DNA from 3 places in the Janthinobacterium pasteuri genome. Region 2 is predicted to be linked to each of the others. Evidence: predicted binding sites of a transcription regulator. Region 2 holds the regulator's gene; each other region holds the start of a gene.
What was found. Region 2 encodes FNR, which switches genes on or off when oxygen is low (the NO sensors DNR and NnrR bind a similar motif). Its sites were predicted from a motif close to TTGATNNNNATCAA; they were not measured.
Positions count from the first base shown of each region.

Region 1 (5,704 bases), on a different contig from region 2:
CTCTCCGGCCTGTACCTGCGCTGGCCCCGCCGCCCGCTGGACTGGCGCACCTGGCTGACTTTCGACCCCGCCCTGAAAGGCCGCTCCTTCCTGTGGAACTTGCATGCCGTGGCCGGCACCTGGTGCCTGGTGGTCTACGTGGCGCTGACCCTGACGGGCATTTACTGGAGCTATGACGTGGTGCGCGACAACATCGACGCCTGGGCCGGCAAGCCGCCAAGGGTGGCGCAAGCACCAGGCAAGAAAGGCGCGCCCAAGGCGCAATCGCCCGCTGTCGACATCGGCCTGGCCTGGAGCAGCTTCCAGCAGCACGCCCCCGGCTGGACCCTGGCCAGCGTGCGCCTGCCAACGCGCATCGGCGAAGCCGTGCAATTCACCTGGCTGGCCAGCGATGCGCCGCACGAGCGGGCGCGCAGCCGCATGAACATTTTGGCGGCCGACGGCGTGGTCACGGAAAACGCGCCGTACAGCCAGCAAGGCCTGGGTTCGCGCCTCGTCAACATCATTTATCCGCTACACATGGGCACGTATTTCGGCTTGCCGGGCCGCATCATCGTTACCCTGGCCAGCCTGGGCCTGCCCCTGTTCGCCATCACGGGCTGGATGCTGTACCTGGGCCGCCGTAAGGCAAAACGGGCTGTGCAGGCGCAGCGCGCCATGCTGGCCGGCACTCCCGACAATATGGTTACTGGCCTGCCCACGCTGGTGGCCTACGCCAGCCAGTCGGGCCAGGCCGAGCGCCTGGCCCTGGAAAGCGCGCGCGCCCTGCAGCAGGCGGGCGTGGCCGTCGATGTGCAGTCGCTGGACCGGTTTGATCCCGCGCAATTGCGCCAGTATGTACGGGCGCTGATCGTTGCCAGCACCTTTGGCGAAGGCGAAGCGCCGGACGGCACGCGCCGCTTCGCGCGCCTGTTGCAGCAAACGGCGGGCACGCCGCTGGCAGGCCTGGAATTCGGCGTGCTGGCCCTGGGCGACCGCCACTACAGCGACTTCTGCGGCTTCGGTCATGCGCTGGAGCGCCAATTGCGCGCGCTGGGCGCCACGCCCCTGTTCCCCCTGATCGAAGTGGACAAGCACGACCCCGCCGCGCTGGCCGACTGGTCGCAGGCATTGGCGCGCTGCAGCGGCAGCGCCATCGACGCCATCGGCGTGCAGGAAGAAGCGTCCTATGCCGAGTGGCGTCTGGTGCGCCGCGTGCTGCTCAACCCGGGCAGCCTAGGCGGCGAACTGCATGAAATCACGTTGACGGGCCCGGCCGGCGTCACCTGGGAAGCGGGCGCGCTGGCGGAAATCATCGGGTGCAACGCGGACGGCAGCGATGGCGACGCGCAGGGTACACAACATGCACCGCGCAGCTACTCGCTCGCGTCGCTGCCGTCCGATGGCGAACTGCAGTTGCTGGTGCGCCAGGAACGCCATGCGGGCGGCGACAACCTGGGCTATGGCATCTGTTCCGGCTGGCTCACGCGCTTCGCCCCGCTGGATGGCAGCATCCGCCTGCGCCTGCAAGCCAATCCCGCCTTCGCGCCAACCCTGGTCGACGTGCCCTGCATTTATATCGGCAACGGTTCCGGCCTGGCCGGCTTGCGCGCGCACCTGCGTGCGCGCCGGCGGGCAGGGCTGGCACGCAACTGGCTGCTGTTTGGCGAGCGCCAGCAAGCGTTTGACAGCGTCTGCGGCGAAGAGTTGCAAGGCTGGCTGGACGCTGGTCACCTGGCGCGCCTGGACCGTGTCTTTTCGCGCGACGGTGAAACACGACAATACGTGCAAGACCGCCTGCGCGCCAACGCCCAGGAACTGCGCGACTGGCTGGCCCAAGGCGCCATCGTCTACGTATGCGGCAGCCTGCAAGGCATGGCGGCAGGAATAGATGCTGTACTGCAAGAAGTGCTGGGGCAGGATGGCCTCGACGCCCTGCTGGCGGCCGGACGCTACCGCCGCGACGTATATTGATCTGCATCAGTCCGGCCCCGGCGCCGCCCGGCTATGCGGGCAAGCGCACAGTCAGGACCAGCCATCGGACTAAAATGGGGACATCGCGGCACAAGCGCCGCCCCACTCACTGTCTGCGAGGCACCCCATGAAAAACCCCTGGATGAGCATGTACCTGAGCGCGGCTAACCGCATCGCCAGCACGGCACGCGGCCATGCCACGGCCGCCGTCAAGCGCGAAGCGGCGAAAAATACGCAGCAGTTGACGCAGGTGTGGTTCGACTCTTTCCTGCCCGCCGCAGGCAAGCCACGGCGCAGCCGCAAGGCAAAATAGGCCCCTGGCAACGGGCGAACTGGTGCAGTGCATCACAGCAATAAGTTGAATTTTCAACCAGATGACCTAAACTACAAGCATGGTAGTACATAAGGAAGTGACCGGCAGGCGCCGCATCCCCGCGCCGCCGCCGGGACACCAGGAGACGACCATGTTGACGCTCAAAGTGCTGGCCTGCCTTGCCCTGTCGGCCTTGCTGCTCGCCCCCCTCGTGCTGAGGGATACGATGCAGTTATCAGCAGGACAGCAGCTGCAAGTACCGAATGTCGATGCGCATGCCATGTGGAGCCATTGGCCCAAGCAATAAGACGCGCGGCTGAGAAAACACCGCTGACTGCGTTGCCGTGCCTCGTCGTACATTCGTACTGCCTTCGGAACGGCGCCTTGCCAGCGGCGTTTTTCAGCGGCGCTCGCTAGTGGCATTCATCGTCAAAAACCCCTTTATTGCGGAGTGGAAATTTATTCCCTCATCCCCTTTGTTTTTCCGTATTTCCTTCATCCGCTCTTCACCAAATTTTTGATCCAGATCATGGATTTCCACCTTCGCTGCGCCCACACTGGAACGGTACGCTTCGCATTGCGACGGACTTAACCGGGAGCATCGGCATGGGTAAATCGGACTGGAAAGATGAGATGGCGCTGGGCGTTCCCGCCATCGACGAAGCGCATGAGGCACTGTTTCAGGAGCTGGCGCGGCTGGGACAGTTGAGCGACCAGGATTTCAGCACGGCGTTTCGCGAGCTGATTGCGGCCGTCGAACGCGATTTCCGCGAGGAAGAGGATTTGATGGAACAAATCGACTTTCCCTCGCTGTCCAAGCACCGCGAACAGCATGCGCGCGTGCTCAGCGGCTTGCACCATGCCTGGGCCGCCGTCGATGAAGGCGACCTGGAGCAGGGACGCCATGCGCTCTCGCTCTTGCCGCAATGGCTGATCTTTCACCAGGCCACCATGGACCTGGCCCTGGCGGCGGCCCTGGAACTGGTGCAGCGCCAGCCGAACTAGCTTCTAGAGCAGCAGCACCGTCGCTTGCTCCGGCAAGACCACGCGGTAGTGTCCCGGGTATCTGTCTTCGCCGTCGAAAATCTTGCAAAACACGGGCTGGCTGATGTCGTTGACGGCCGGCTCGTTCATGGGCAAGGTGGCGATCAGTTGCTCGCCATCCATCAACTGCAAGGCGCTGCCCCGCTCGGCCGCGCAAAAGGCCAGCGATTGCACATCGTTGGCGAACGGTCGCTTGTACCATGGCGTGATGGCCCGCACGGCGCGCCGCGCATCGTGCAAGACTTGCCCCACGCGCGTGACATTCCACGCATCGCGCGCAACGGATGGCTGGAGCACGATATTTGCCGTCAGCTCGCCCCTGCCCTTGTTCACCAGGAACGTGCCATCCTGCGCGGCGATGTCATCGTTGAGCGGCACGACAAACACGCCGCCGTCCGACACCTTGATCGGCACGGGGGCGCCATTGCCTTGCAAGGCCACGCGCACATCGTCGATGGTGGCGCTCAGCTTGGCCGGAATCAGGCGCAGGGCCATGACCACGCTGCCGCTCGACACTTGCCACACCTTCCTGGCCGTCAGATAACTCTCGCGGTAAGCCGTGAAACGTATGCGCGGCGCCTTGGCGTCGCTGTTGGCCGTGATCGTCACCGTTTGCGATGGCAAGGCGTCCTCCGCTGGCGCAGCAGGTGTGGCAGGCGCAACGTTCTGCGGCACAAGGGGTGGCGACACGACGGCGGCGGCAGGCGGCACGCCGGCGCTTTGCAGCAGCGTGGGAACAGCCGGCGCCGGCGCGTGTTCCTGGGCCTGGCCCAGCGACACGACACACAACCATCCGGCACAAGCGATCCATGTACGCATGCATTTCTTTCAATGAGGAAAATATTTTGTCAGCGCCTGCATTATCGCAGAAGGCCAGCCTGCGCGCCGCTCCAGGCCAGCTGCACTCATCTGGTGTGCTCGCTTGATTATTTGGCAAATATTACCCACATTAGTAATGATTCCCATTCTTAAATCGACAGGAGTCGCGCGCCCTTCTTTTCCACTGCCAGAGCACGCCGGGCCTTGCGGTGGAACTGCTATCCCAGCCAGACCACGGGCCAGCGTCATGCCATCCCCACAGCTACTGCGCACCTCGCCAGACGAGTTAGGGAAACACACGACTAAAAATATTCGAGGAAAATGATGCAATCGACTACCGTATGCTGCTCTTCGCGCCAGCCCGGCTTGCGTCCCCTGCCCCGTTTATTACACATCAGTCTGCTCAGCCTTGGCGCTGGCGTGGCCCTGATGGCGGCGACCACGGAAGGCACGCAGTCATACACGGCAGGCGAAACGCGGTCAGCGTGCTTTGAACGTCAACAACCTGCTCGACAAGAAATACTACCGCAACGTGGGCTTCTTCGACGGCGAATTCCGGGGTGAGCCGCGCAACATCAGCCTCGCCGTGCGCGCGGCGTTTTAAGCGCGCCAGTGTGCGGGCGCCGGCAGGCAGAAGCCATGCAGCAAGGGCCCGCCCACGGGCGCCAGCACGGCGGCGGTGACGTGTTCGAACGCGCGCTGGCCTTGCGCCATGTCGCTGGCGACCAGGCGCAAGGCCCCGTCGAGCTCTTTGGCGATGGCCGCGTCAAATGCCTGCAGGCGGCGGAACAGATGCTTGCCGCCGCCGCTCCATTCGCCGGCCGCACGCAAGTGCAGGTCGGCCAGCGCTTCGTACAGCTGGCAAGCGACCGCCAGTGCCTCACCCGGGTGCCGGCTGTCGACCAGGTCTTCCAGCACGGTGGTGATGGCGTAGCGGCGCCGCTGCAGATTGTCCGCGTCGAGCACGGGCGGCCCCGCGGCGGCGATAGCTTGCGCCAGCGCCAGCAATTGCGCGTAATGTTCGCCGGAGGTGGCGATGTTTTCGCCTTCCAGCACCATGCGCGCCAGCGGCACCGTACCGCCCGGTGCATCCATTTCCTTGCAAAAATACGTGAACGTGGCCAGGTCGTGCGCGAACAGTTCCACCGTGCGCCCTTCGGCCACGATGGTCGAGCGCCAGGCGCAATCGACGTGGTCGAACAGCAGCAGCAAATCGATATCGGAACTGGGCGTCTGCCGGCCCGTGGCAAACGAGCCGCCGATGATGGCAGCCACGGCCATGGGATAGTGTTCCTGCACCAGCCGCACGGCAATCGCGCGGATGGCGTCATAGGTGGCAATGTTTGTCACAGCAAGTGCTCCGTGCCGAAAAACGCCATCCTACACGCAATACGCGGCATGCCGCCATCCTGCTACACTGGCGCCACCTGATCAAGGAAGAAACATGGAATAGATTGCATCGTGGTGCCCTCGCCCGTGGGTGAGCTGACCCTGGTGGCGCGCGGGACGGCGCTGGTCGCCATCCTGTGGGAAAACGACAAGCCGAACCGCGTGCGCCTGGGCCAGATGCGCGTC
Region 1 is NZ_JBNYXS010000005.1:158,470-164,173, reverse strand. It holds gene ACQ4WN_RS07865 (PepSY domain-containing protein) at 1-1,953, shown strand, start outside; gene ACQ4WN_RS07860 (hypothetical protein) at 2,081-2,266, shown strand; gene ACQ4WN_RS07855 (hypothetical protein) at 2,418-2,573, shown strand; gene ACQ4WN_RS07850 (bacteriohemerythrin) at 2,873-3,271, shown strand; gene ACQ4WN_RS07845 (hypothetical protein) at 3,275-4,129, opposite strand; gene ACQ4WN_RS07840 (nucleotidyltransferase domain-containing protein) at 4,730-5,479, opposite strand; gene ACQ4WN_RS07835 (methylated-DNA--[protein]-cysteine S-methyltransferase) at 5,591-5,704, shown strand, end outside.
Region 1: a site for FNR is predicted at 2,784-2,797, ahead of ACQ4WN_RS07850 (bacteriohemerythrin). Genes of this name have one in related genera too.

Region 2 (5,704 bases):
GGCGCCATCGCCCTGTGGACGGGCTTTACCTTTGTCGGCTACTTTACGCCGATCAAGGAACTGGCGCGCGAGGTGACCACCCTCAATTTCGGTCCCTGGGAATGGTTCTGGGTCTTGTTCTACAGCCTGGCAACCTACGGCAACGCGGGCTGGCTGCGCGAGCAGGTGTGCAAATACATGTGCCCCTACGCGCGCTTCCAGAGCGCCATGTTCGACCAGGACACCCTGATCATCACCTACGATGCGAAGCGCGGCGAACCGCGTGGCGCGATGAGCAAGAAGGCCGGCAACAACGACAAGCTGGGCGACTGCATCGACTGCACCCTGTGCGTGCAGGTGTGTCCGACCGGCATCGATATCCGCAACGGCCTGCAGTATGAATGCATCGGCTGCGCCGCCTGCGTCGACGCCTGCAACAGCGTGATGGACAAGGTCGACCGGCCGCGGGGACTGGTACGCTACAGTACCGACCATGCGATGGAAAACAACTTCAGTTCGAAGCAGATCCGCCAGCGCGCCATGCGCCCGCGCGTGCTGATCTACACCTCCATCCTGGCCCTGATCATCATCGCCGTGTGTACTTCGCTGGCCCTGCGCACGCCCCTGAAAATGGACGTGATCCGCGACCGCGGTTCGATGGGACGCGAAGTGGAAGACGGCATGATTGAAAACGTTTACCGCTTGCAGATCATGAACACCTCGGAGCAAACCCAGCATTTTAAAATCAGCGCTTCCGGCTTGCCGGGCCTGACCTTGCTGACGCGCGAAGAAGTGACCTTGCAGCCGACGGAAACGCTGGGCTGGCCGATCCGCCTGCGCGTGCCGCACGGCGTGGGCGAGAAGGGCTCGAACAAGATTGCGATCGAATTGCACTCGCTGGACGACCCATCGCTGCATGTGCGTGAAAGCGCGGTATTCATCGTGCCGCGGTGATATTGATTCGGGGTCGGACCCTCTGGGTCCGACCCCGGTATTTCGCCGTAGGGGTAGCATCAAACATGCGTTAGCTTTACTTTATTTTCAACCCAGAAGCAAAAGCTGGGGTCAGACCCAAAGGGTCTGACCCCAAGGAGAACAAAATGTCCGACAGTCTCAAGCTGCAAGCACCCGTTGCCCCGTGGTACAAGCATCGCTGGCCTTGGCTGCTGATGATCGGTCCCGGCCTGTCCGTGGTGGTCGGCAGCTGCATGGCGTATATCGCGTTTACGCAGCCCGATGCGCTGGTGGTGGGTGATTATTACAAGCAGGGCAAGGCGATCAATCAGGACTTGCGGCGCGACACGATCGCCAGCGACCTGGCGATGGATACCAGCCTGTCCTATGACGTGGCGTCAGCACGCCTCAGTGGTTCCGTGCACAGCTTCGGCAAGGCTTACCAGGGTCCGCTGCAGCTGCACCTGGCGCATGCGACCCTGCCGGAAAAGGATATCAAACTGCTGGTGCAGCCCGATGCGGCCGGCAACTTCTCGGTAGCGCTGCCGATGCTCGAGCGCAGCCGCTGGCAAGTGCTGGTGGAAAACGACAAACGCGAATGGCGCCTGTCCGGCATCTGGACCTGGCCACTGCAGCGCAGCATCGCGCTGCATGCCGATGAAGAACTGTAAGACTTACTTGCAGACGTCCGTACCGGCCGTAATGGCCTTCAACTTGGCCGGCTGCAGGATCTCGATCTCGCGATTCGACACGCGCAGCCAGCCTTCCTTCTTGAATTTGGACAGCAGGCGGCTGACGCTTTCGATGGTCAGGCCCAGGTAGTTGCCGATTTCCTCGCGCGACATGCGCAGCTGGAAATTGCTGCCCGAATAGCCGCGCGCCTCATAGCGCGAGGCCAGGTTGACGATAAAGGCGGCAAAGCGCTGCGTCGCCTGCATATTGCCCAGCAACAGCATGACGCTTTGCTCGCGCGTGATTTCCTGGCTCATCATGCGGTGGAAATGGCGCAGCAGGGTAGGCATACTGCCCAGCAATTGTTCCAGGCTGGAAAACGGGATTTCACACACTTCGCTATCTTCCAGCGCCACCGCATTACAGTGGTGGCGATCGGCGCTGATGGCGTCCATGCCCAATAGTTCGCCCGCCATCTGGAAACCCGTCACCTGCTCTTCGCCGCCCGGATTGATCTGGTACGTCTTGAAGTGGCCCAGGCGGATCGCGTACAGGTTCTGGAACGAGTCGCCGATGCGGAACAGCGAGGCGCCGCGCACGATCTTACGGCGGCGGCCGATGATCTGGTCCAGTCTGTCCATGTCGCCCACATCGAGGCCCATCGGCAGGCACAATTGATGCATGCTGCAGGTCGAGCATCGCGCACGCAACGCTTCCACGTTCACTGTGGGCAAGGTGGGAGTGAGTAGCGCTTCGGTCATGTTGGTACCTTTTAGAAAATGCAATACCGAGTTTACTGCATACACGGTGGCCGTGTGCCAATTTCACCGCAATTGCGCTGAATAAACGACTTTCTGACTTTAAATATATGGCAACATCGTCAAAAGCCCTTGCGGCGAGCGCAATTTGCGCGGCACCGCTTGCCAAGTTGATGTATTGATAGGAAAATTCCTGACAGCATTATCTGCCGCCTGTGCCGCCCGGTACTGAAAAGGAAATCATGAAGCCTCTCGGCATCAAAGCAAAAGTCGCGCTGGCCACCAGCCTGACCTCGATCGCCATGATCGCGCTGGTCACCATGATCCAGGTGCAGCACATGCGCGCCGACTTCACCCGAGTACTGCTGAGCCAGCAATCTGCCCTGATCACCCGCACCGCAGCCGAGCTCGACGACAAGCTGGGCATGCTGCTGCAAATCGTCACCCTGACGGCCAGGCAGCAGCCGCCGGAATTGATCGCCCAACCCGCCAAGCTGCGCGAATACTATGCGCGCCGCTCGATGCTGGTGCTGTTCGACGACGTGCTGGTGCTCGATGCGCAAGGCGCCATCGTGGCCGACATGCCGCTGGTCACAGGCCGCGCCGGCATCAACGTTGCCGAGCGCGAGTATTTCCAGACCGTCCTGCGCACACGCCAGCCCATGATCACCGAGCCGATGCTGGGCAAAGTGAGCGGCATGCCCATCGTACAGATGGTGGCGCCCGTGCTCACCGCCGATGGCCAGGTGGCCGGCGTGGTGATCGGCGTGCTGCGCCTGTACAAGGACAACCTGCTGGGGCGCCTGCGCTCGGAAAAGATCGGCAAGAGCGGCTATTTCTTCATCCTCACGCGCGGCGCCGTGCCGCGCTACGTGCTGCACCCCGATACCAGCCGTTTGCTGCAGCCGCGCCAGCCGAACGCCAACCTGACGACCACCGAGATGCTGAAGGACGATGGCGAAGGCAGCATGGTCAGCACCAATAGCCGCGGCATCACGGCCGTCAACAGCTTCAAGCGCCTGAAATCGGTGAACTGGCTGCTGGCCGCCTCGCTACCCATCGAGGACGCCTTCGAACCCTTCGATGGCGTGCTGTACCGGCTGGTGCTATGGAGCATCCTCGCGTCGCTGCTGGCCGCAGCCGTGCTGGGCTGGGTCACCGTGCGCCTGCTGTCGCCGCTGGTGCGCCTGCGCGACACCCTGCTGGCCCTGCGCACCAGCGGCAGCCGCTTCACCCCCGTGCCAGTGCAGCAGCGCGACGAGATCGGCGAACTGACGGAAGCGTTCAACGGCCTGATGAGCGAACGCGACCGCCTTCAGCAGGAACTCGAATCGCGCGCGGCGGAACTGGAACTGGAGCGCGACCGGGCCGAGGCGGCCAACCGCGCAAAGAGCGACTTCGTGGCCAACATGAGCCATGAAATCCGCACGCCGCTCAATGCCGTGCTGGGCATGGTGTACTTGCTGGGCAATACCAGGCTCGACACGGAACAGCGCAAGTATCTGACCATGGTGCGCGTGGCGGGCCAGTCACTGCTGGGCATCCTCAACGACGTGCTCGATTATTCGAAGATCGAAGCGCGCCGCATGGAATTGTCGCCCGTCGAGTTCGACCTCGATGAAGTGATGAATACCCTGGCCACGACGATGACCATGAATGCGGGCGAAAAGGAGCTGGAACTGGCCATCGCCGTCGAGCCCGACGTACCGCGGCGCCTGGTGGGCGACGCCCAGCGCCTGCAGCAAATCCTCGTCAACCTGGCCGGCAATGCCATCAAGTTCACCGAGAGCGGCGAAGTGGTGGTGGCCGTCAGCCTGGCCGAACGCCAACAAGGCCGCGCCTGGCTGCGCTTCGAAGTGCGCGACACGGGCATCGGCATGACGGAGTTGCAGCAACAGCAGCTGTTTGCCGCGTTTTCACAGGGTGACCAGAGCATCACGCGGCGCTTCGGCGGCACGGGCCTGGGCCTGGCCATCAGCAAGCAGCTGATCCACATGATGGGCGGCGACATCGCCGTCGCCAGCAGCGAAGGCAAGGGCAGCCGCTTCTGGTTCAGCGTGCCGTTCGACATGCTGGCGCAGCCGGCCGAAACGCGGCGCACGCCCGCCCTGGGCCAGCTGCGCCTGCTGGTGGCCGACGATAACCGCACCACGCGCGAACTGATCGTCAAGCTGATCGAGGCATGGGGCTGGCTGGCCGACGAAGTGGACTCCGGCTTTGCCGCCATCGAACTGTACCGCGAACGCCTGGCGCAGCAGCAACCGTATGACGTGGTGCTGGCCGACTGGCACATGCCCGTCATGGACGGCCTGGCCACGGCCAAGGCCATCCGCCAGGCGGCCACCGGCCAGCGCCAGCCCATCGTGGTGATGGTCAATGCTTTCGCGCGCAACCACCTGGAGGAAATCTCCAGCGCCGCCGAGGCCGATGTCGTGCTGATGAAGCCGATCACGGGATCGAGCCTGTTCGATGCCCTGCACCAGGCGTTGATCGCCAAGAACGATGGCGGCGAGCAGCGCATGCTGCACCAGCCGCTGGGCACGGAACTGGCCGGCGTGCATTTCCTGCTGGTGGAAGATAATCATTTGAACCAGGCCGTGGCGCGCGGCATCCTCGAGCACATGGGCGCCACCCTGGACGTGGTGGGCGACGGCTTGCAGGCCGTGGAACGGCTGCGCACGGAGGCGCTGCGCTACGACATCGTGCTGATGGACATGCAGATGCCCGTCATGGACGGTTTCAGCGCCACCCACATCATCCGCACGGAACTGCGTCTGAGCCTGCCCGTGATCGCCATGACGGCCGGCGTGCTGGCGTCCGAGCGCGAGCGCTGCATGACGGCCGGCATCAGCGATTTCATCGCCAAGCCCGTGGTGGTGGAAGAGATGATGCAAGTCATCCTGCGCCACCTGCCCAAGCGCCCGCAAGTGCAGACGACCGAGCCGGCACCCGTTGCCGATGAGGAAGTATTTTCCATGGCGCCGCTGATGCGCGTGATGGGACGCGATGCGAAAGGCCGCGGCGTGCTGCGGCGCATGGTGGAAGATGCGCTGAACAAGGGCATGACGCCCGTGCGCGACGCCGAAGCAGCGTTGCAAACGGGCCGCCACAGCGACGTGGCGCGCATCTTGCACGGCGTGCGCGGTTCCGTGGGTACCCTGGGCACGAAGCGCCTCATCCGCGCCGCGTTTGCCACCGAGGAAGCCATCGATGCGGGCCGCCTGGACGAGGTGCCGGCGCTGCTGGCGCACACGGCGCATGAACTGGAACTGGCGCTGTCGGCGGCGTCCGATTGGTTGTCGCGGTTGAAGGATTAGGCCTGCAACGTCAAGCTGGGGTCA
Region 2 is NZ_JBNYXS010000010.1:106,721-112,424, reverse strand. It holds gene ccoG (cytochrome c oxidase accessory protein CcoG) at 1-933, shown strand, start outside; gene ACQ4WN_RS12625 (FixH family protein) at 1,080-1,604, shown strand; gene fnr (fumarate/nitrate reduction transcriptional regulator Fnr) at 1,608-2,366, opposite strand; gene ACQ4WN_RS12615 (hybrid sensor histidine kinase/response regulator) at 2,606-5,680, shown strand.

Region 3 (5,704 bases), on a different contig from region 2:
GCCGCGGCCTGCGTCTTGGCGTGGCTGTCCGCCGTGCCGTCGCCGAGGCGCACGATCAGGTCACCACTGCGGCGCAGGTGATAGGTGACTTCCTTGATCGACTTCTGCGCCACTTCGACGATGCGTGGATCGCTGCATTTCGCCAGTTCCAGCAGCTGGAAGTAGTGCCATGTGTCGAAGAAGAACTGGCGCATCATGGTGTCGGCATAATTGCCGTTCGGCTGTTCCAGCAGCAGGCAGTTCTTGAAGTCGTGGGCGTCGCGCAAAAAGGCGATGTCGTCCTCGTCGCGGCCCGCGTTTTCCAGTTCGGCCGCATAGCTGAACCACAAGCGCGTCTGGCCCAGGAGATCGAGCGCCACATTGGTCAGCGCCATGTCCTCCTCCAGCGCGGGACCCTTGCCGCACAGCTGCGACAGCTGCTGGCTAAGGATCAGGGCATTGTCGCCCAGGCGCAAGAGGTAATTGACTTTGTCATCCATTGCAGGCGCTCCCATCACAGGTTCTTGACTTCTTCCGGCATCGGGAAGAAGGTGGGATGGCGGTACACCTTGCTGTTTGACGGTTCAAACAGGGCGCCCTTGTCGCCGGGGCTGCTGGCGACGATATCGGCCGCGCGCACCACCCAGATGCTCACGCCTTCATTGCGGCGCGTGTAGACGTCGCGTGCATGGTTGACCGCCATGGTGGCGTCGGAGGCATGCAGGCTGCCCACATGCTTGTGCGCCAGGCCGTGCTGGCTGCGGATGAAAACTTCCCACAATGGCCATTCTTTGCTCATGTTGCTCTCCCCTATCTGTCTTATGTATTTACGCTGCCGCTTTGACTGCGGCTTGTTTATCTGCATACGCGAGCAAGGCATCGCGGAACCATACACCGTCTTCATACGCCTTGACCCGCGTTTGCAGGCGCTCGCGGTTGCACGGGCCATTGCCCTTCAATACATTGTTAAACTCGGACCAGTCGATCTCGCCGAATTCATAGTGGCCTGTTTCGGCATTGAACTTCAGGTCGGGATCGGGCACGGTCAGGCCCAGGTATTCGATTTGCGGCACGGTCTGGTCGACCATGCGCTGGCGCAATTCATCGTTCGAAAACAGCTTGATGCGCCATTGCGCCGATTGGGCGCTGTTGACGGAGGCGGCGTCGGACGGGCCGAACATCATCAGGGACGGCCACCACCAGCGGTTCAGCGCATCCTGCGCCATGGCTTTCTGTTCTGGCGTGCCCTTGCACAGCGACATCATGATGTCGTAGCCCTGGCGCGCATGGAACGATTCTTCCTTGCAGACGCGGATCATGGCGCGCGCATACGGGCCATATGAGCAGCGGCACAGGGGAATCTGGTTGATGATGGCGGAGCCATCGACCAGCCAGCCGATGGCGCCCATGTCGGCCCACGACAGGGTGGGATAGTTAAAGATGCTGGAATACTTGGCTTTGCCCGAGTGCAAGGCAGCGAGCAGATCGTCGCGCGAGACGCCCAGGGTTTCCGCAGCGCTATACAGGTACAGGCCGTGGCCCGCTTCATCCTGGATCTTCGCCAGCAGGATAGACTTGCGTTTCAGGGTCGGTGCGCGCGTGACCCAGTTACCTTCGGGCAATTGACCGACGATTTCCGAATGCGCATGCTGCGAAATCTGGCGGATCAGGGTCTTGCGGTAAGCGTCCGGCATCCAGTCCTTGGCCTCGATCTTGATGCCTTCGTCGATGCGCGCCTGAAAAGCGCGCTCTTCCGCCCCCATGTCATCGATGGAACGGACGTTCTTGAGGCCGGTTTCAACCATTTGTGCGTACATGATCTGTCTCCCATGTCTTTGATTTTGCGCAGCAACGCGGTGCGATGAACAGATAATACGATACAAAAATCTATTTGCATACACTTGATATGAATCATTTTAAAAATTCGTATCTTGTGCGGCTTTTTTGTGCGTATGATATTGCTGATGAGAAAACACTGTGTAGTGCCACCAGCGCTTCCGGCAAATTATTGACGCGCTACCCGCGCAGCCAAGTAAACTGCTGCTTTTATTGAATCGACCGCAACACGGCCAGACCGGAACCACATGAAGAACACCCGCTGCACGGCATGGATAGCCGATTTCCTGGAAAACGACCCACCGCGCTCGAAGTCTCTGGTGATGACCATCTTTGGCGACGCCATCGTGCCGCGCGGCGGCGCCATCTGGCTGGGCAGCCTGATCGACCTGCTGGCACCGTTTGGCGTGAATGACCGCCTGCTGCGCACTAGCGTGTTTCGCCTGGCGCAGGAGGGCTGGCTCAGCTCGCAGCGCGATGGCCGCCGCAGCGCCTATACGATACGCCCGGACGCGCTGCGCCGCTTCGAGCGCGCTTATCGACGCATCTATGCGCCACTGGTCGTGCACTGGGATGGCAGCTGGACCCTGGTGATCGGACCGGCCGGCAGCATCGGCGCCGCCGAGCGGGGGGCACTGCGCAAGGAATTATTGTGGGCTGGCTATGGATTGATCTCTCCTGGCATCTTTGGCCATCCGGCCAGCAACTCGGAGGCGCTGGAAGACATCCTCGTGCGCAACGACGTACAGGGCAAGCTGTATGTCTGTCACACTACGGAGTTGCCGGATGTCAGCACACGGCCCCTGCGCGACATGGTGGGAGAATGCTGGGACTTGTCGGAAGTGATGGCTGGCTACGAAAAATTCATCGCCAGTTTCCAGCCGCTGCTGACCCTGCTGCAAGAAGAGCCCGTGTTCGATGCCGAGCAAGCCTTCGTCATCCGCTCGCTGCTGACGCACGCCTACCGCCGCGTGCAGTTACACGATCCGCAACTGCCCGTCGAACTGCTGCCCGAACCGTGGCCCGGCACGCAAGCCTATGCGCTGGCGCGCGACCTGTACCGCCTCACCTATGCGGCGGCCGAAGAACATATCCTGGCCACCCTGCGGCGCGAGGATGAGCACGCGCCGGACGTGGAGCCGTGGTTTTTTGAACGTTTTGGCGGCCTGAACACCTGATAAAACGTCCATGGCGACGTTGCAGGGTCTGGGCGTACATTCGTACTGCCTGCGGCCCTGCGCCTTGCCATGAACATTTTTCAGGCGTTCAGCAAACGCCGTTGTCAACCATGATGCTCTCCCCGTGTTGGAGCTTCCACGTTTGCAAAGCACGTTCGTTATCGTTTGCGCCAGCACAAAGGCCTCCGCAAAACAGGTATCATCGCGCCATTGCACACGATGCAAAACCCATACGTTTTTATCAGGAACACTCATGACCATTAAAATCAGCCAGCAATTCGACGCCGGCGCGATCGAGGTGCTGCGCGCCGACGATGCCCAATCCATCGAGCTGAACATCCGCAAGGATTCCCACGCCGACATCACGCAGTGGTTTTATTTCCGCCTGCAAGGCGCGCAAGGCGAGGCGTGCACGATCCGCTTCATGAATGCAGGCAAGTCGGCCTATCCGGACGGCTGGAAAGACTACCAGGCCGTGGCCAGCTATGACCGCGAAACCTGGTTCCGCGTGCCAACCAGCTTCGACGGCACGGTGATGACCATCGAACACACGCCGGAAGAAGAAAGCGTGTACTACGCCTACTTCGAACCGTACCCATGGGATCGCCACCTGGCCCTGATCGACAGCGCGCAAGCGTCGCCGCTGGTGCGCCTGATCGACCTGGGCAGCACGGTGGAAGGCCGCGACATGAATCTGCTGGTGGTCGGCGACGCCGATGCCGAGAAGAAAGTCTGGGTCATCGCGCGCCAGCATCCCGGCGAAACGATGGCGGAATGGTTTGTCGAAGGCATGCTCGAAGCCTTGCTGGACCAGGCCAATCCGTTTGCCCGCCAGTGCCTGCAAGACGCCGTCTTCTACGTGGTGCCGAACATGAATCCGGACGGTTCCGTGCATGGCAACCTGCGCACCAACGCGGCCGGCGCCAACCTGAACCGTGAATGGATGACGCCGACGATGGAACGCAGCCCGGAAGTATTCCTGGTGAAACAGAAAATGCATGAAATCGGCTGCGACCTGTTCCTCGACGTGCATGGCGACGAAGGTCTGCCTTACGTGTTCGTGGCCGGCAGCGATGCGCTGGAAAATTTCACGCCTGCACAAAAGGCCGAGCAAGACCGCTTCATCGCCGACTTTAAGGTGGCCAGTCCCGACTTCCAGGATGAACACGGCTATGAAGACGGCCCGTTCACGCCGGAAGTGCTGACCATGGGTTCGCCCCATATCACGCACGCCTTCGGCTGCCTGTCGCTGACCCTGGAGTTGCCGTTCAAGGACAATGCCAACGATCCCGACCCGCAAACGGGCTGGAGCGGCGCCCGCAGCGCCGCCCTGGGCGCGGCCGTGCTGCAACCTATCCTGTCCACCTTGCGCGCCTGAACGCCAGAGCCGAGCAGGCCTGCCTAAGTCCATGCCCCGCACGCCGGGGCATTTTTTATGCCCGCACGACAAGCGTTGTTGGCCGAGTCGTTTTCTTTCCGAACTTCTTGCCTGCCAAAAATTATCGTCCTACACTCAATAACAGAATCGGGCCGTGCCACGCTGCACAGCCCCGCAAAAATACGCCGCCTGCCAGGCCGCCACGCCCCCACCGGCGATCTGGCAGGCGCATCCACGGCATTGCCCTTGGCATCACACAGCCCCATACCTGCCGAGCTAGCTTTCTGCACGAAAAAACGACCGTCTCTGCATCGTGCCGCACCCTGCCCATCTGTCTGGCTCGTGCTCACATGGTGCCGGGCGCTTCCCGCATGGCGCCAAGAATGGATTCCCTATGTCTCAGTTTACAATCAGTACCCGCCTGGCCTTCAGTTTCGGCTTGATCATTGTCCTGCTTGCCATGGTGGCATTTGTTTCCGTGAGCCGCATCCGCAACATCAATGCCACGACGGAAAAAATCCTCGACGACCGCTATGTCAAGGTCATGCTGTCCAATACCATACAATCCGAGGTCAATGTCCAGGCCCGCCTCTTGAGCATCGCCATCATCGGCGCCAACGATGCCGACGAAGTCAGCAGTGCCCTGGCCAAGGTGCAGGCATCGGCAAAAAAAAACATGGAACTGCTGGCGCGCCTGAAAACCATGATCAACACACCCAAGGGCCAGGAACTGTTCCAGGCCGTGAGCAGCAGCAATGAAAGCTATCGCAAAACACGCGATGCCAATATAAAATTGTTGCAAGAAGGAAAAGCCGAAACGGCCGGCATCTTCCTGCTGACGCAGCTGCGCTATCCGCAAGAAAAATATCTCACCGCGCTGGCGGCCATGGCCAGCTTCCAGGAATCGCTGATGGCAGCCGAAGGCAAGCAAGCCCTCGCCGATGGGCGTCTGGCCATCCTCCTGACCCTGTCCCTGTCCATCGCCGCGACGGTGATCGCCATCGCGCTGGCCATCCTGATCAGCCGCTCCATCAGCCGGCCCATCGGCGAAGCCGTCAAGGTGGCGCAACGGGTGGCGTCCGGCGACTTGTCGGGCAGCATCGACGCGCGCGGCACCGATGAAACAGGCATGCTGCTGCGCGCCCTGAAAGAGATGAACGACAATTTGCAAGGCATCGTGGCCCGCGTGCGCCATGGCACGGATGCCATCGCACATGGCTCGCGCGAAATCGCCTCCGGCAATATGGACTTGTCCTCGCGCACGGAGCAACAAGCCAGTTCGCTGGAAGAAACGGCATCGTCGATGGAAGAACTGACGTCGACCGTCAAGCAG
Region 3 is NZ_JBNYXS010000001.1:463,592-469,295, forward strand. It holds gene paaC (1,2-phenylacetyl-CoA epoxidase subunit PaaC) at 1-494, opposite strand, end outside; gene paaB (1,2-phenylacetyl-CoA epoxidase subunit PaaB) at 494-778, opposite strand; gene paaA (1,2-phenylacetyl-CoA epoxidase subunit PaaA) at 807-1,796, opposite strand; gene paaX (phenylacetic acid degradation operon negative regulatory protein PaaX) at 2,064-2,993, shown strand; gene ACQ4WN_RS02100 (M14 family metallopeptidase) at 3,247-4,371, shown strand; gene ACQ4WN_RS02105 (methyl-accepting chemotaxis protein) at 4,766-5,704, shown strand, end outside.
Region 3: a site for FNR is predicted at 1,881-1,894, ahead of paaA (1,2-phenylacetyl-CoA epoxidase subunit PaaA). Genes of this name have one in related genera too.